Regions from separate parts of the Streptomyces sp. PsTaAH-124 genome, predicted to be linked through region 3. Evidence: riboswitches for the same ligand, from Rfam matches in the RefSeq annotation. Region 3 holds a riboswitch; each other region holds the start of a gene.
What was found. Region 3 has a riboswitch for cyclic di-AMP ahead of B086_RS0135035 (C40 family peptidase). Riboswitches for the same ligand answer to the same signal wherever they lie in the genome.
Positions count from the first base shown of each region.

Region 1: another riboswitch for cyclic di-AMP. It lies ahead of B086_RS0120430 (transglycosylase SLT domain-containing protein); the one in region 3 lies ahead of B086_RS0135035 (C40 family peptidase).
Region 2: another riboswitch for cyclic di-AMP. It lies ahead of B086_RS0113455 (transglycosylase family protein); the one in region 3 lies ahead of B086_RS0135035 (C40 family peptidase).
Region 4: another riboswitch for cyclic di-AMP. It lies ahead of B086_RS0101295 (M23 family metallopeptidase); the one in region 3 lies ahead of B086_RS0135035 (C40 family peptidase).

Region 1 covers NZ_KB892173.1:132,227-136,431, reverse strand. Annotated here, with positions in the region: gene B086_RS0120440 (LolA family protein) at 1-372, opposite strand, end outside; gene B086_RS0120435 (polyprenyl synthetase family protein) at 806-1,816, opposite strand; cyclic di-AMP (ydaO/yuaA leader) riboswitch at 2,461-2,679, shown strand; gene B086_RS0120430 (transglycosylase SLT domain-containing protein) at 2,684-3,172, shown strand; gene B086_RS0120425 (HAD-IIB family hydrolase) at 3,206-4,018, opposite strand.
Region 2 covers NZ_KB892166.1:132,283-136,487, forward strand. Annotated here, with positions in the region: gene B086_RS0113445 (cytochrome P450 family protein) at 1-202, shown strand, start outside; gene B086_RS0113450 (transglycosylase family protein) at 369-1,586, shown strand; cyclic di-AMP (ydaO/yuaA leader) riboswitch at 1,769-1,934, shown strand; gene B086_RS0113455 (transglycosylase family protein) at 1,939-2,682, shown strand; gene eno (phosphopyruvate hydratase) at 2,949-4,205, shown strand, end outside.
Region 3 covers NZ_KB892207.1:296,367-300,571, forward strand. Annotated here, with positions in the region: gene B086_RS0135025 (alpha/beta hydrolase) at 1-1,112, opposite strand, end outside; gene B086_RS0135030 (ANTAR domain-containing protein) at 1,285-1,644, opposite strand; cyclic di-AMP (ydaO/yuaA leader) riboswitch at 2,087-2,300, shown strand; gene B086_RS0135035 (C40 family peptidase) at 2,304-2,777, shown strand; gene B086_RS0135040 (ATP-binding protein) at 2,869-3,321, opposite strand; gene B086_RS0135045 (helix-turn-helix domain-containing protein) at 3,540-4,205, shown strand, end outside.
Region 4 covers NZ_KB892157.1:317,105-321,309, forward strand. Annotated here, with positions in the region: gene B086_RS0101285 (HPr family phosphocarrier protein) at 1-147, shown strand, start outside; gene B086_RS0101290 (GntR family transcriptional regulator) at 328-987, opposite strand; gene B086_RS0101295 (M23 family metallopeptidase) at 1,206-1,964, opposite strand; cyclic di-AMP (ydaO/yuaA leader) riboswitch at 1,977-2,138, opposite strand; gene B086_RS0101300 (M16 family metallopeptidase) at 2,342-3,730, opposite strand; gene B086_RS0101305 (M16 family metallopeptidase) at 3,727-4,205, opposite strand, start outside.

The DNA.
Region 1 (4,205 bases), on a different contig from region 3:
CGTGCCGGAGGCCAGCTCGGTCAGCTTGGAGCTGGGGTCGGCGGACGAGCCGTCGCCGCCGCCCAGGGCGCCGGAGGCGAGGCTGCTCTCCAGACCGCCGAGGTTCGGCAGCCCGAGGTCGGTGGTGATCTTGACGGTGCCGGACAGGCGCTCGACGTCCGACTTGGCGATCTTCTCGATGAGTTGCTGTGCGGTGATCTTCGGCAGGTCGGGGTCACCGGAGTCGGCGAGTGCCGGGACGAGCCCGATGGTCGCCGCCGCCACCCCCACCACCGCGACCGGGACGCCGTAGCGGGCGGCCTTGCGGCGCGCCGAGGCGCGGTCGCCGGCCTCCGGGGTGTCCCTGGTGTCGTCGGATTCGTACGGTGCCATGTGTGCCTTACCTCCGTCGTCGGCGGCGGCTGCCCGTGTGCACTGCTCCCACCCCAAGCCGCCATTCTCACCCGAATCGGTGAGGAGTGGTGTGGTCCGTGCTTCCATCTGACCAAATCGGCCGCGACGAAGCGTCAGACCGCGGAGCCAACTCCGTGTACGCCTGCGGTATGACACACGAGGGCGGCTTCTCCACCACCCCGTAGGGGTCGGGGTGGAGAAGCCGGCCGGAACCCCCGCCGGGACCGGGTCCGGCCGGGTGGAGAGGCGGGACCGGGGGGTGGAGAGAACCGGCGGGAAGAGGCACGTCGGGCCCGGCCGACCGGGGCCCGATCCGGGGAGGCGGGCCTGGCCGACTCGGCGCACCAGCCGACTCGGCGTACTAGCCGAACCGGTGCACCAGCCGACTCGGTGGACCAGCCGAACCGGTGCACTAGCCGACCCGGTGGACCACCGCGTCGCACAGCTGGAGCAGGGCCACCTTGGCGCCGCACTCCTTCAGCGGGGCCAGCGCGGCCCGCGCCTCCTCGGCGTAGCGGACACTGTCCCGCCGGGCCTGTTCGAGCGCGGGATGGGCGCGCAGCGCGGTCAGCGCCTCGGCGTGCCGGGCGTCGTCGCTCAGGTCGGAGTCGAGCAGTTCGCACAGCGCGATGTCCTCGGCGAGCCCCAGCCGGGCGGCGCGCTCGCGCAGCCGCAGCACCGGCAGCGTGGCGACGCCCTCACGCAGATCGGTGCCGGGGGTCTTGCCGGACTCCCGGGAGTCGGAGGCGATGTCGAGCACGTCGTCCGCGAGCTGGAAGGCGACGCCGAGCCGCTCCCCGTACTGCGTCAGCACGTCCACGACCCTCTCGTCGGCGCCGGACATCATCGCGCCGAACCGGCACGAGACGGCCACCAGCGAACCGGTCTTGCCGCCCAGCACGTCCAGGTAGTGGTCGACCGGGTCCCGGCCGTCCTGCGGCCCGGCGGTCTCCAGGATCTGCCCGGTGACGAGCCGTTCGAACGCGAGCGCCTGGACCCGGACGGCCTCCGGGCCGAGGTCCGCGAGGATCTGGGAGGCGCGGGCGAAGAGGAAGTCGCCGGTGAGGACCGCGACCGCGTTGTTCCAGCGGGTGTTGGCGCTGGCCACCCCGCGCCGCACGGCGGCCTCGTCCATCACGTCGTCGTGGTAGAGCGTGGCCAGGTGGGTCAGCTCCACGACCACGGCCGAGGGCACGATCCCCGGCGCGTCGGGGTCGCCGAACTGGGCCGCGAGCATCACGACCAGCGGCCGGAACCGCTTGCCGCCCGCCTTGACGAGGTGCTGGGCGGCCTCCGTGATGAACGGGACCTCGCTCTTGGTGGCTTCGAGCAGCCCTTCCTCGACAGCCGCCAATCCGGCCTGGACATCGGCTTCGAGAGCCTGGTCCCGCACGCTCAGCCCGAACGGCCCGACGACGGTCACGAGGGGTCTCCTGTCTGCTGGTGTCTGCTGGCGCTTACACGGTTTGTCGATAGGTCGCTGCCATCACTCAAGTCAGCGTATCCGGTCACGTTTCGATCACCGATAGCGCCCACCGATACAGGCCAGGTGGTATCGGATCACGACCGATATGTTTTCGATCACCACGTATGAACAGATATTTATCGACTTGCTCTTTCCTGCCTCTCCCTCGCCACCCCGCCCCCCTTCCACCTTCCCCCCTCCCCCGGCTCCACCTCCCCCAGCCTCCCCCCTCACTCCCCCCACCGCGCCCACTCTCCCCCTACACGCCGCCCGTGCCCACGTACGTACGAACAGGGCCAGGGCCTCACCGACCGTGATGCCCGTCACTTCCAGCCTTACGAGTCCGATTTACCCTTATTAGTATTTCAATTCCCCTTGGGGGCAAATGCTCCTGGCCGGATTATTCCGTGAGCTGCATCACGCGCACCCTCACCCCCCGCCACGGCCCGCCGACCCCCCGCTCCCCGTCCCCCGCAAGCGAGTTGACCCTTGGCAATCGCAAAGGATCAAGCGGCCAAAATGCCCTGGATCAAGGTCAACTAGGACGATGTATGCGTCAGGTACTTGTTCGGGACATGTGCTCTCGCATACGTTCCGGGCCAGTCGAGCGGACGCCGAATCCTGCCAGCGCTCGATGACCACCCACCGACAGCTCATGGCAGGAGCGGGGGACCCAGGTAAGTCGCCGGGCCGGAGCGCCGTACGTCCTACGTCGTACGCCGCGCCGGAACGGCTCGGGGTGAAGCCGTGCTCCAAGGAGCCGGCCGGGCACCTCCCCGCCCGAACCCGACAGCTCACCTCGCAGGCGACGGAGAGGAAATCCCCATGTCTGCACGTCGTCCCAGCCGCTCCCGCGCCGCTCGTCTCGTCCGCACCCTCGCCGTCTCCGGCACCGGTGCCGCGATCCTCGCCCTGCCGCTGATCGGGGCGTCCGGCGCCTCTGCGGCCACCCCGACCGCCGCCACCGCCACCACGGCGAGCACGGTCGCCTACCCGAACAACCTGGACGGCTGGATCCGCGAGTCGCTCGCGGTCATGGCCCAGAAGGGCATCCCCGGCACCTACAACGGCATCCACCGCAATGTGATGCGCGAGTCGTCCGGCAACCCGCTGGCCATCAACAACTGGGACTCCAACGCCGCCGCGGGCATCCCCTCCAAGGGCCTGCTCCAGGTCATCCAGCCGACCTTCAACGCCTACCACGTGGCCGGCACGTCGTTCGACATCTACGACCCGGTCGCCAACATCACGGCCGCGTGCAACTACGCCGCCGCGCGCTACGGCTCCATCGACAACGTCAACAGCGCGTACTGACGGGCAGCCGCGTGCCACCGGCACGCGGCGGGCTCAGACGAACAGACGATCGAGGACGACGGCGACGCCGTCGTCCTCGTTCGACGTGGTGACCTCGTCGGCGACCGCCTTCAGCTCCGGGTGGGCACCCGCCATCGCCACCCCCCGGGCCGCCCACCGGAACATGGGGATGTCGTTCGGCATGTCGCCGAAGGCGAGGGCGTCCCCGGGGCCGAGCCCCAGCCGCGCCGCGGCCAGCGCGAGACCGGTCGCCTTGGTGATGCCGCAGGGCTGGAGCTCGACGGTCCCCGGGCCCGACATGGTCACCGAGGCGAGCGGGCCGACCGCGCCGCGGGCCGCCGCCGCCAGTTCGTCGTCGGACAGCCGGGGATGGCGCAGCAGCACCTTGCTGATGGGCGCGCGCCACAGCTCCTCGCGCCGCCCGACCCGCTCGGCGGGCAGCGTCGGGTGCGGCATGCGGTACCCCGGCTCGATGAGCGTGCGGCCGTCCACGCCGTCCTGGTCGACCGCCGCGTACACCTCCCCCACCTCCGCCTCGATCTTGCCGAGCGCGGTCTCGGCCGTCTCCCGGTCGAGCGTGACCGACCACAGCATGCGGTCGGCCCCGGCGTCGTAGAGCTGGGCGCCCTGGCCGCACACCGCGAGCCCGGTGCCGCCGAGGGACCTCAGCAGCGGGCGGACCCGCGGCGCCGGCCGTCCGGTGACGACGAGGTGCCGGGCACCGGCCGCCGCCGCCCGGCCGAGCGCGGCGCGGGTCCGCCCGGACACGGAGTCGTCGCCGCGCAGCAGCGTGCCGTCCAGGTCGGTGGCGATGAGGGCGTACGCGGGGGCAGCGGATGCGGGCATGATCAGAGAATACGGATCCGCCAGGCGGGTGACGGGCGGAAACCGGACGACGCCCCTCCGCCGTGTCGTCCGGGGACCCCCTCGGACACTGCCCAAGACAGCTGCCTCCCCCGTAACGTGTGGCGCGACCACATGAACGTGTGGCCAGACACCCATGTCCCCCATGGAACACCGGCACACGAAAGAG
Region 2 (4,205 bases), on a different contig from region 3:
GCCCGACCTCCGCCTCGACGCGGAACCGGCCGAACTGCGCTGGCGCGGCGGGCTCATCATGCGCGGACTGCGGACCCTCCCGGTCGGCTTCACCCCCGTCCCGGTTCCCGCCTCTGCCCCCGCCCCCGGGCCGGCCCCCGCCCCCGGGCCGGCCCCCGCCCCCGGGACGACCACCGGGAACGGCCCCGTTCCCGGGCGCTGACGGCGGTGAACATGACGCGTGTTCAACTATGTGATGTTGATGTGATCTGCGCGGCATGAACTTGTGACAAGTGATCGTCACCCGATACTTTCACCCATCAGCGTGACGCCGGGGCCCTCCCGTCCCGCCGCCGCGCCGTCACTGCCGTCGTGCGAAAGGTCTCCAGATGCTCTCCGGGAACGGTCGTCACCGTCGCCCCCGCCAGGCTCCGGCCCTCCTCGTCGCCGCCGGAGTGACCGGCTCGGCCATCGCCATCCCGCTGGTCGCCGCGTCCGGCGCCAGCGCCGCCGACGGCACCACCTGGGACAAGGTGGCGCAGTGCGAGACCGGCGGCTCCTGGAGCGCCGACAACGGCCACGGCTACTACGGCGGCCTGATGCTCACCCAGGACGACTGGGAGGCGTACGGCGGCCTCTCCTACGCGGCCAGCGCCGACCAGGCCAGCCGCTCCCAGCAGATAGCCGTGGCCGAGAAGATCCTCGCCGACAAGGGGCCCGGCGCCTGGCACACCTGCGGGCTGCTGGCCGGGCTCACCAAGAGTTCCGGTACGGCCGACGTCGACACGGGCGTGGGCGGCGACTCCTCGGCGTCCGGCGCGGACGGATCCACCTCGTCGGACAAGGACGGCAAGGGCGACAAGGGAGATAAGGGGAGCAAGGGAGACAAGGACGACAAGGGCTCCACCTCGTCCGGAACCTCCGGTTCCACGGGCAAGGGCGGCGACTCCGGCGGCTCCGACGCGTCCGGGAAGCCTCGTACGGGCGAGGGCGGTCTGTCCGACTCGCCCCAGGACGCCGACAACTCATCCGGTTCGTCCGGCTCTTCGCCGGACACCACCCAAACGCCCGGATCCTCGCACGGGACCGATGCGTCGCACGGCGCCACCACCGGACCGTCCGGCGGCCCTTCCTCGCCCGCGACGACGGGCGGTCCGGCCGGGTCCGGCACCTCTCACGGCACCGGCACGCCCGATGCCACCTCGTCCACGGGCACCCGCACCGGCACCGGGGACCAGGATCGTGACAACTCCGGCGATGCGGACAACTACGTCCAGGACGTCGGCTCTTCGGCGCTCGTCGACACCGGCGCGCTCGGCTCCGGCGGCCGCCACCGCGGCGGCAGCGCCGACGAGGGCGCGACGGACGGCGCCGCGGACGCCACGGGCGGGCGGCACGCCTCCCGGGGCGGCGGCGCGCACGCCTCGTCCGCCGACTCCTACACCGTGCGCACCGGCGACTCGCTCACGTCCATCGCCGACTCCTTCGGCCTGCACGGCGGGTGGCACACGCTCTATGACGCCAACAAGGGCGCCATCGGGGCCGACCCGGACCACATCGTCGCCGGTCAGAGCCTGGATGTCCCCACCGAAAACGCCCAAAAGTAGCGGGAGTTCGCGTCATACTTCGCCTTGTATGTCCTATTCGGTGAAAGTGTGGGATGAGTCTCAGAAGCCCTGATCGTCTTTGAAATCCGGCGGATCACCTGTCTACGGTCATGACCGCTCGCCACCGCGAGCCCCGGCTGCCGCAACGCCGAATCCTGCCAGCGGCCGTACGGGAACAGTCGTCGCGTCAAGCGCCGCAGGCAGGAGCGGGGGACCCAAGGTAAGTGCCGCGCCGGGCAGTTGACCGGAGCGGCTGGGGGTGAAGCCGTGCCTCTCGGAAGGCACGGCCGGGCAACTCAACCGGCCCGAACCCGACAGCTCACCTCGCAGGCGTCGGTGAGGGGATCCTTCCATGCTGTTTTCCGGCAAGGGCAAGCACCGTCGTCCGTCCAAGGCCACTCGCGCCATCGCACTCGCCGGTGTCACCGGCGTCGCCGTCGCCGGCCCGCTGATGGCGGCCGGCAACGCCTCCGCCGCCACCGCCTCCGAGTGGGACGCGGTCGCCCAGTGCGAGTCCGGCGGCAACTGGTCGATCAACACCGGCAACGGCTTCTACGGCGGCGTCCAGTTCACCAACTCCACCTGGGCCGCCTTCGGTGGCACCGCCTACGCCCCGCGCGCCGACCTGGCCAGCAAGTCCCAGCAGATCGCCATCGCCGAGAAGGTCCTCGCGGGCCAGGGCAAGGGCGCCTGGCCGGTGTGCGGCAAGGGCCTGTCCGGCGCCGCGTACTCGGGCGGCAGCTCCTCGTCGTCCTCCTCTTCCTCGTCCTCCTCGTCTTCTTCCTCCTCTTCGTCGTCGTCCTCCTCTTCGTCGTCCTCGTCGAAGAAGAGCAGCACCACGACCCGCTCCACCGAGCAGCAGGCCGCGGGCCGCTCCGCCGACCGCCCGGCGCCGAAGAAGACCGTCACCACCCCCACCGGCAAGAAGGTGAAGAAGGGCGACGGCGAGTACAAGGTGACCGTCGGCGACTCGCTCAGCTCCATCGCCGCCGCCCACCACGTCCAGGGCGGCTGGGAGAAGCTCTTCCAGCTGAACAAGGACATCGTCGACGACGCCGACCTCATCTACCCGGGCCAGCAGCTGCACCTGAAGTAAGGCGCGGCGGCCACCGCCCCACCCCCCCCGTCCCCACGGGCTCCCCGCCCCGGCGCGTTCTCCCCCGTACGCGCCGGGGCGGGGGCATTTCACCTTCCGTTCGGACCCCCGTTCCCGTCTTCTTTGTTCCGTGCTGAAACAATGTGTACGGTCACTCTGTCCACGGGACGGTCGGTCGGCCGGTCGGCGGCCCGGGACGGTTAGGCTCTAGTCGCACGGCTCACAAGCCCCGCACTTTCAGCGTCACATCCACGAAGGAGATGCTCGTGCCGTCCATCGACGTCGTCGTAGCCCGGGAAATCCTGGACTCCCGAGGCAACCCCACGGTCGAGGTCGAGGTCGGCCTCGACGACGGCAGCACGGGTCGTGCCGCCGTCCCCTCCGGCGCCTCCACGGGCGCCTTCGAGGCCATCGAGCTGCGTGACGGTGACCCCAACCGTTACCAGGGCAAGGGTGTCGAGAAGGCCGTCCTCGCCGTCATCGAGCAGATCGGCCCGGAGCTCGTCGGCTACGACGCCACCGAGCAGCGCCTGATCGACCAGGCCATGTTCGACCTGGACGCCACCGACAACAAGGGCTCGCTCGGCGCCAACGCCATCCTCGGCGTCTCCCTCGCCGTCGCGCACGCCGCCTCCGAGGCGTCCGACCTCCCGCTCTTCCGCTACCTGGGCGGCCCCAACGCGCACCTGCTCCCGGTGCCGATGATGAACATCCTGAACGGCGGCTCGCACGCCGACTCCAACGTGGACATCCAGGAGTTCATGATCGCCCCGATCGGCGCGGAGTCCTTCTCCGAGGCCCTGCGCTGGGGCGCCGAGGTCTACCACACCCTCAAGAAGGTCCTGAAGAACAAGGGTCTGGCCACCGGTCTGGGCGACGAGGGCGGCTTCGCCCCGAACCTGGGCTCCAACCGCGAGGCCCTGGACCTGATCCTGGAAGCGGTCAAGGAAGCCGGCTACACCCCCGGCGAGCAGATCGCCCTCGCGCTCGACGTCGCCGCCTCCGAGTTCTACAAGGACGGCAAGTACCTCTTCGAGGGCAAGGAGCGCTCCGCCGCCGAGATGACGGAGTACTACGAGGAGCTGGTCGCGGCCTACCCGCTGGTCTCCCTCGAGGACCCGCTGTTCGAGGACGACTGGGCCGGCTGGAAGGTCCTCACCGACCGCCTCGGCGAGAAGGTCCAGATCGTCGGTGACGACCTGTTCGTCACCAACCCCGAGCGCCTGGCCCGCGGCATCGAGGAGGGCAGCGCCAACGCCCTGCTGGTGAAGGTGAACCAGATCGGTTCGCTCACCGAGACCCTGGACGCCGTCGAGCTGGCCCAGCGCAACGGCTTCAAGTGCATGATGTCGCACCGCTCCGGCGAGACCGAGGACGTCACCATCGCCGACCTCGCCGTCGCCACCAACTGCGGCCAGATCAAGACCGGCGCCCCGGCCCGCTCCGAGCGCGTCGCCAAGTACAACCAGCTGCTGCGCATCGAGGAGATCCTCGACGACGCCGCGGTGTACGCCGGCCGCAGC
Region 3 (4,205 bases):
TCGATCAGCGGCTGGGGGTCACCGGCGAAGTACTTGCTGAACGCCGTCGCCACCGGCACCCAGGAGGAGTCGTAGTACGGCGCGGACTGGAAGAAGCCGAGCAGCTCGGACGGGCCGACGACGCCGCCGAGGGGGTGCTCCTTGGCGGTGGCGCGCAGCTGGAGCCACTTGGCCTGGACGGCGGCGCGGGTGGTGCCGAGGTGGAAGCTGGCGTCGTTCTTCGCGACCCAGTCCTGCCAGTCCTTCCAGCGGCCCTCGAAGGCGATGTCCTGGTTGAGGTTGGCCTCGTACCAGATGTTGTCGCGCGACGGGTCGACGACGCTGTCGACGACGATCCGGCGCACATGGCCCGGGAACAGCGTGCCGTAGACGGCGCCGAGGTAGGTGCCGTAGGAGACGCCCAGGTAGTTGATCTTCTTCTCGCCGAGCGCGGCGCGGATGACGTCGAGGTCGCGCGCGGTGTTCGGCGTGGTCATCTGCTGGAGCATGGCGCGGCCGGTGCGCTCGAGGCAGCCCTCGGCGTACTCGCGGGCCAGCTTGCGCTGGGCGCGCTTGTCGGCCTCGGAGCCGGGCACCGGGTCGGCCTTGGGAGCCTTGACGTACTCCTGCGGGTCGGCGCAGGAGATCGGCGTGGAGTGGCCGACGCCGCGCGGGTCGAAGCCGACGAAGTCGTACGCCTTCGCCACGTTCGCCCAGACGGGGTTCTTGGCGGTGACCCGGGTCGGGAAGCGCAGGCCGGAACCGCCCGGTCCGCCCGGGTTGTAGATGAGGGCGCCCTGGCGGTCCTGCCGGGTGCCGGTGTTGCCGATGCGGTCGACGGCGAGCTTGATCTGCTTGCCGTACGGGTGCGCGTAGTCGAGCGGCACCGAGACGTACCCGCACTGGATGGGCTTGGCCAGCCCCCAGTCGGCGGGGCAGTCCTGCCACTGGATACCGGCGTGGGCGGCACGGTCGGCGGCGATCGCCGCGCCGATGGCCTCGCGGTCCTGGCCGTGGCGGCTGTCCGCGCTGGCCGCGGGTGCCGCCACGGCGCCGGCTATCAGGGTCGCCGTGACGAGCGCGCCGGCCGAACCGAGCGCCACCGCCCGGTTCTTCGGTCTGATGACCCTCAAGTGGGACCTCCCCGTACATCGTTGCGAATCGAGTACGGGGGATCCTTCCGGCTGTGAGGCGCCTGAGGACAGGGGTCGTTGACCTTCTTTGCCAATCCGATAACCGGCGTCGGATGTTCCGCTCAGCGGAGACGCGCCCGAGCGCCCGCGCGGACAGGGCGCGGGCGCCGCCTCAGGAGTCGCAGCGGTCCGGGGCGCGGCGCGCGGCGTGCCGGCCGAGCGCCCGCCGCAGCTCCTCCAGCTCGGTGTCGGACAGGGCGCCGCCCTGGGCGAACTTCAGGATGTGCTCGGCGACCGTGCGCACCTTCGTGTTCGTCCGCTGGGAGACCTCGCGCAGCACCCGCCAGGCGCTGTCCGGAGGGATGCGGCCCACGGCCACCAGGGCTCCGATGGCCTGGTCGATGACGGCGTGCGAGGTCAGGCCGCGCTGGAGCTGGGCGATCTCCTCGTGCAGCCGCTCGTGCTCCGCCACCAGGTCGGTGACGGACAGCGGCTGGAGCGGATGCCACCTGGACATCGCGAAGAACGCCATGGAGATCCCCTGGGTCGTCGAACGGCCGGAGTCCTCCTCCAGCTTGCTCCCTGCGGGTCGCGCGCACGACCGGAGCCGGGCGGCGACGGACCTCCGTGGCGGGCGGCCGGGCAGACGGGCGGCGTCTTCGACACGGCGCCCGCGCGGGATCGGATCGGACCGAAACGGACCGAACGGGGTACCGCCTTTCGGCGTAGGCACACCACTTTTTTCCAGGGCCGTTCGGGTTGCGGCGCGTGTCCGCCCGGATGGCGGAACGATTTCTTCCGCTCCTGGTCCGGGGCTCGGCCGGGCGGGAGAAAGCGGTTCGAACGGAACGGCATCCACTCGAACGGACGAGTGGTGAGTAACAACACAAAGCACAGGTTCCGTTGGGATTTTCGGACAGCCGTAGGTGAAGATCCCTGTCTGACGACAAGCCCCCGCCGCAGCGGCGGGGCGGTCCGGGCGGACGCCGAGTCCTGCCACCGCCCGGATGCCCGGTCGACGGAAGTGGATCGGCAGGAGTGGAGGACCCGAGCAAGACGGGTCGCCGGAACGGCCGCGCCACGGCCGGGCCGAGCAGCCCTTGGGGTGAAGCCGCCAGCAGGCGGCCGGGCAACTTCGCCAGCCCGAATCCGACAGGTCATCCTTCACAGGCGGCTGACGAAGGGTTGCGCATGACTGCGCTCAATCGTGTCCCGTCGCTCATGGTCCGGGCCGGAACCGCCTCGGCCCTGACGCTCGCCGCCGTCGGCGGCTCGATCGTGGTGCCCGGTGTCGCCTCCGACGCCTCGGCCGCCACCATGGCGACGAAGGCCCTGAACATCGCGGCGTCCAAGAAGGGCGCCCCCTACCAGTGGGGAGCGACGGGGCCGAGGAGGTTCGACTGCTCCGGGCTCACGCTGTACTCCTTCAAGAAGGCCGGCAAGAACCTGCCGCGTACGGCCGCACAGCAGTACAACAAGTCGCACCACATCTCCTCGAAGAGCCGTCGCGCCGGTGACCTGGTGTTCTTCCACTCCGGTTCGTACGTCTACCACGTCGGGATCTACGCCGGCTCGGGCAAGATCTGGCACGCCCCGAAGACCGGGGACGTGGTGAAACTGGAGAAGATCTGGACCAGGAACGTCTGGTACGGCCGCATCGGCTGACCCGCCCGGGTCGCGGCGCGACGGGACGGCGGACCGGTGCGCCCGCGGACCGGCGGACCGGCGGACCGGCGGACCGACGACGGTCCGTCGGCTACGGCTCGTCCCGGTCCGTGGCCGACGCGGCGCGGAGCGGCCACGGCAGTTCCACGCTCACCGTCTTGCCGCCTTCCCGGGTGGGCCGCACGCGCACCCTGCCGCCGTACTCCGCGCTGAGCCACCGGATGATCACCATGCCCCGGCCGTTGTCCTGCTGGACGGCGGCCGGGAGCCGTCTGGGGAAGCGCGGGTGGCTGTCGGTGACGCCGATGCGCACCTGCTCGTCGTGGTCGAGGGCGAGGTGCACGGTGAAGGTGGGCGACCGGCCGAGGGTGTGCTCCACGGCGTTGGTGGCGAGTTCGGAGACGATGAGCCGTACGGTGTCGGCGGCGTCCGCGTCCGCGGGCAGGCCCCACTCCGTCAGCGTGCCGACCGCGTAGGCACGGGCGGCCGCGACCGAGGCGGGATCGCTCGGCAGCGTGACGGATGCTTCCAGATGGTCTGCCATGACGACGTCGTCCCTTTCCCACGGGGCCGCGGTCCGACAGGAGCGGAGGGTTTCGAGTACGGTCCCGGACTGGTGCTTCGCCGTCAGGTTGCCACCACCGGACCGGTCACGGGTGGCGATCCACCAAGATATGCATATATCTGTCGCTCGAAGCGGTGAACTCTGCGACGGGCGACCGTATGCGCCGTCGGTCCCGGGAGAAGTCAGGAGCGCGTCCCATGCAGCACGGTCCCGCGGTGCGCCGCCGCAAGCTCGGTGCGGAACTGCGCGCGCTGCGCACCGGCGTGGGGCTCACCAGCGGCGAGGCGGCCCGGCTCGTGGGCTGGCACCAGTCGAAGGTGAGCCGGATCGAGACGGGCGCCAGCGGGGTGAAACCGGCCGATGTGCGCACGCTGCTCGACGCGTACGCGGTCCAGGACGCCCAACTGCGCGAGCTGCTCCTGATGCTGTCGGGCGCCGACGACGGCCAGGACCGGCCGCACTGGTGGCACGCCTACCGCGGGGTACTGCCGCCGACGTACCGCGACTTCATCAGCCTGGAGTCCCAGGCCAGCGCGATGCGCACCCTGGAGACCTCGGTGGTCCCCGGGCTGCTCCAGACCCCCGCGTACGCCCGCGCGGTGACCCGGGCCGCGGTGGACGGGCTCGACGACGAGCGGCTGGACGCGCTGGTGGAGGTGCGGCTGGCCCGGCAGGGCGTGCTGCGGGCGGTGCCGCCACCGGCCCTGAAGGTGGTGCTGGACGAGGCGGTTCTGCGCCGGGAGGTCGGCGGCCCGGAGGTCATGGCGCAGCAGCTGGAGCGGCTGGCCGAGGCGGCGCGGCTGCCCCAGGTGTCCTTGCAGGTCCTGCCGTTCACGGCCGGTGCGCACATCGGCATCACCGGC
Region 4 (4,205 bases), on a different contig from region 3:
GCCTCCATGCTGGCCGTGCTCGGCCTGGGCGCGCAGGGTGGCGAGGAGGTCGTCCTCGCCTCCGACGCCGAGGGCGCGGAGGCCGCCCTGGAGCGGCTGGCCAAGCTGGTCGCCGAGGGCCTGGAAGAGCTTCCCGAGACCGTCTGAGCGGCCGGAGGGAACACACAGCGCGTCCGGGAACCGCGTCTCCCCCTGCGGGGCGGCGCGGTTTTCGTGTGTCCGCGTGAATTCCCCGTGCCGGGAGCGGAAAGGGGGACGCGGATATCGGGGCAGAATTCCTTGCCGGTCTCTTCCGGTCCTTGCCTGTCCTTTTCTACGGCACGCGTGTTAATTCCGTGCGCTCGATGTGTTGACGGAATGTTTCCGGGCACTCGCACGCTGCGCGGCGGTGATCCGCTCGGTGTGCTGGGCGGTCAGGGCGCGTGCGTGTGCGGCGTCGCCGCGTGCCACCGCGTCGACGATCGCCCCGTGTCCGGCCCAGGTCTCGGCCGGGTCGGCGGGGTCCGGCGCCCCGTACATCCAGGTGATCTTGTGCCGCAGCTGGGCCAGGGCGGCGGTCAGCGCAGGGCTGCCGCAGGACTGGGCCAGGGTCTCGTGGAACCAGGCGGCCAGGGACCGCAGCTCCTCGCCGCCCCCGCCCGCGGCCCGCTCCTGACCGAGCCTGACCAGGCCGCGCAGCACCTTCAGATGGCCCTCGGTGCGCCGCTGGGCGGCCCGCTCGGCGCCCAGCGGCTCCAGCAGCAGGCGCATCTCCAGCAGGTCGGCGCCCTCCTGCTCGGTCGGCTCGGCGACGCACGCGCCCGCGTGCCGCCGGGTCACCACGAAGCCCTCGGCCTCCAGGGTGCGCAGGGCCTCGCGCACCGGGACGCGCGAGACGCCGTAGCGGCGGGCCAGGACCTCCTCGGTGAGCCGGCTGCCGCGCTCGTGCACCCCGGCGACGATGTCGTCCCGGATCGCCGTGCACACCGACTGCGCCGGAACACGCATGTCCGACCTCCGTATCCCGTCCCGTGGCCGTGGTCGTGTCCATGGCCGTGTCCATGGCCGTGGCGCGCCCGTGGCGGACACGCCGCGGACGCGCATTCCGACGACTCTAGAACAATGCGCGGGAATTTCCGACGGCGTGACGGAATCCAGGGATATTTTTTGGACAGCCGGGATGCAGTGCGGCGGAGAAGAATACGGAGCGTGCCCGGAGCCGGAATTCAGACCTGCACGCCGTGCGTGCGGAGGTAGGCGATCGGGTCGACGTCCGAGCCGTACTCCGCGCCGGTGCGCGCCTCGAAGTGCAGATGCGGACCGGTGACGTTGCCCGTGGAGCCCGACACCGCGATCTGCTGGCCCGCGACGACCTGCTGGCCCACCGTGACGCCGATGGACGACAGATGGCCGTACTGGGTGTACATGCCGTCGGCCATCCTGATGACGACCTGGTTGCCGTACGCCCCGCCCCAGCCGGTCTCCACCACGGTGCCGACGCCGACCGCGTGGACGGGGGTTCCGGTCGCGGCGTGGAAGTCGATGCCGGTGTGCGAGCCGGAGGACCACAGCGAGCCGCCGGTCTTGTAGCCGGTGGAGACGTAGGAGCCGGCGATGGGCGGCACGAAGGTGTTGAGGCGCTTGCGCTCGGCCTCGCGGTCGGCCCGCTCCTTGGCCTCGCGCGCCTGCTCGGCGCGCTCGGCGGCCAGCTTGCGCGCGGCCTGCTCGGCCTGCTTCTGCTGGGCGGCCTCCCACTGGGCGGCGGCCTGCGCGTCGACCCGCTCGGCGACGGTGTCGCCGAGGCTGATGACCGGGGTGAGGCCGGTGTCCGCGGGGGCGGGGGTCTCGGCGGCGAGTGCCGGGGAGGCGGCGAGGGTGCCGATGACGCCGGTGGTGGTGAGGGCAGCGACACCCGCCGCGCGGGCGGTGGTGCGCTGCACCCGGCCGGGACGGCGGTGCTTCCCGGTGGCGCGCGTGAACGCCATGTGGTGGCTGGTCCTTTCCTTCCCTCTCGCCTACCGGGTTAGCTGACGGGTTCGGAGCAGGAAGGTCTCCTACGGGTGCCGTGCTCGGCGCACGGTGCCCGATTCACCCCAGGGACTGAGTGGGTCCCCGGCTCCCCTGGCTCGCGCCGTACGGGGACTCGGCGATGACTGTCCGGTGCCGCGGCTGCGGCGCACTGCCCGACGAACAGTCGGACCGACGCTAGACGGAGCCGCGTTCCGCACCCAAACAGATCCGGGATTTTGTAGCGCACGCCACAGGGCAGACAGGGCGCCTCCTGCCCAATACGGACATGCCGGGGCCCCGGTGACACTCCGGTCACCGGGGCCCCACGCGCGCGCGTGCCGCGCGATGCGTCCTACTCGGCGGCGACCACGGTCACCGGGCCGACGCCGAGCGCCTCGACCGGCTCCTTGATCTGCGCCGCGTCCCCGACGAGCACCGTCACCAGGCGGTCCACCGGGAAGGCGCTGACGACCGCGGCGGTCGCCTCCACCGTGCCGGTCTGCGCGAGCTGCTGATAGAGCGTCGCCTGGTAGTCGTCGGGCAGGTGCTGCTCGACCTGGTCGGCGAGTGTGCTCGCCACGGCGGCGGCCGTCTCGTACTTGAGCGGCGCCACCCCCACCAGGTTCTGCACGGCCACGTCCCGCTCGGCCTCGGTGAGCCCCTCGGCGGCGAGCTTGCGCAGCACCGTGAAGAGGTCGTCCAGGGCCGGTCCGGTGTTCGGCGTGTCGACCGAGCCGCTGATGGCGAGCATGGCCGCGCCGGTGCCGTCGGGCGCCGAGCGCAGCACCTGGCCGAAGGACCGCACGCCGTAGGTGTAGCCCTTCTCCTCGCGCAGGACGCGGTCCAGACGGGAGGTCAGGGTGCCGCCCAGGCAGTAGGTGCCGAGCACCTGGGCGGGCCACACGCGGTCGTGCCGGTCGGGTCCGATCCGGCCGATGAGCAGCTGGGTCTGGACGGCGCCGGGACGGTCCACGATCACCACGCGGCCGGTGTCGTCGGCGGTGACCGGCGGCACCGGACGCGGCTCGGCCGGTGAACCGGTCCAGGCGCCCAGGGTCTCGCCGAGCAGCTCGTCGAGGTCGATGCCGGTGAGGTCGCCGACGACCACGGCGGTGGCCGTGGCCGGGCGCACGTGCCGGTCGTAGAAGGCGCGGACCGCGGCGGCGTCGACGGCGGCGACGGTCTCCTCGGTGCCCTGGCGCGGGCGCGACATGCGGGCGGTGGCCGGGAACAGCTGCCGGGACAGCTCCTTGGCGGCCCGGCGGGAGGGGTTGGCCAGCTCGTGCGGGATCTCGTCGAGCCGGTTGCGCACCAGCCGCTCGACCTCGGACCCGGCGAACGCGGGCGCCCGCAGCGCGTCGGAGAGCAGCGCGAGCCCCTTGGCCAGCCGGGAGACCGGGACCTCCAGGCTGAGCCGTACGCCGGGGTGGTCGGCGTGCGCGTCCAGGGTGGCGCCCGCCCGCTCCAGCTCGGCGGCGAAGTCCTCGGCGGAGTGCTTGTCGGTGCCCTCGGAGAAGGCCCGCGCCATGATCGTGGCGACGCCGTCCAGGCCGGCCGGCTCGGCGTCCAGGGGCGCGTCGAGGAGCACCTCGACGGCGACGACCTGCTGGCCGGGGCGGTGGCAGCGCAGCACCGTGATGCCGTTGTCCAGGGTGCCGCGCCCGGGGGCCGGGAACGCCCACGGCCTGGCCTCGCCGGCCTCGGGGCGGGGGTGGAACTCCATGGTGGCCAGCTCGGTCACTTCGCCGTCTCCTCGGTGTCGTCCTGGGCGTCGGGGGTGTCGTCCTGGGCCTCGGGGGCGGTCGGCTCGTAGACGAGGACCGCGCGGTTGTCGGGGCGCAGCCGGGCCTTGGCGACCTCCTGGACCTCCTCGGGCGTCACCTCCAGGACGCGCCGGACGGCGGTGAGGGCGAGCTGCGGGTCGCCGAACAGGACGGCGAAGCGGCACAGTTCGTCGGCGCGGCCCGCGACCGTGCCGAGCCGGTCCAGCCACTCGCGCTCCAGCTGGGCCTGGGCCCGCTCCAGTTCCTCGGCGGTGGGGCCCTCCGCGGCGAAGCGGGCCAGCTCCTCGTCGATGGCGGCCTCGATGACGGGGACCTCCACGTCACCGGAGGTCTTGACGTCGAGCCAGCCCAGGGAGGGCGCGCCCGCCAGCCGCAGCAGGCCGAACCCGGCGGCCACGGCGGTGCGGTCGCGGCGCACCAGCCGGTTGTAGA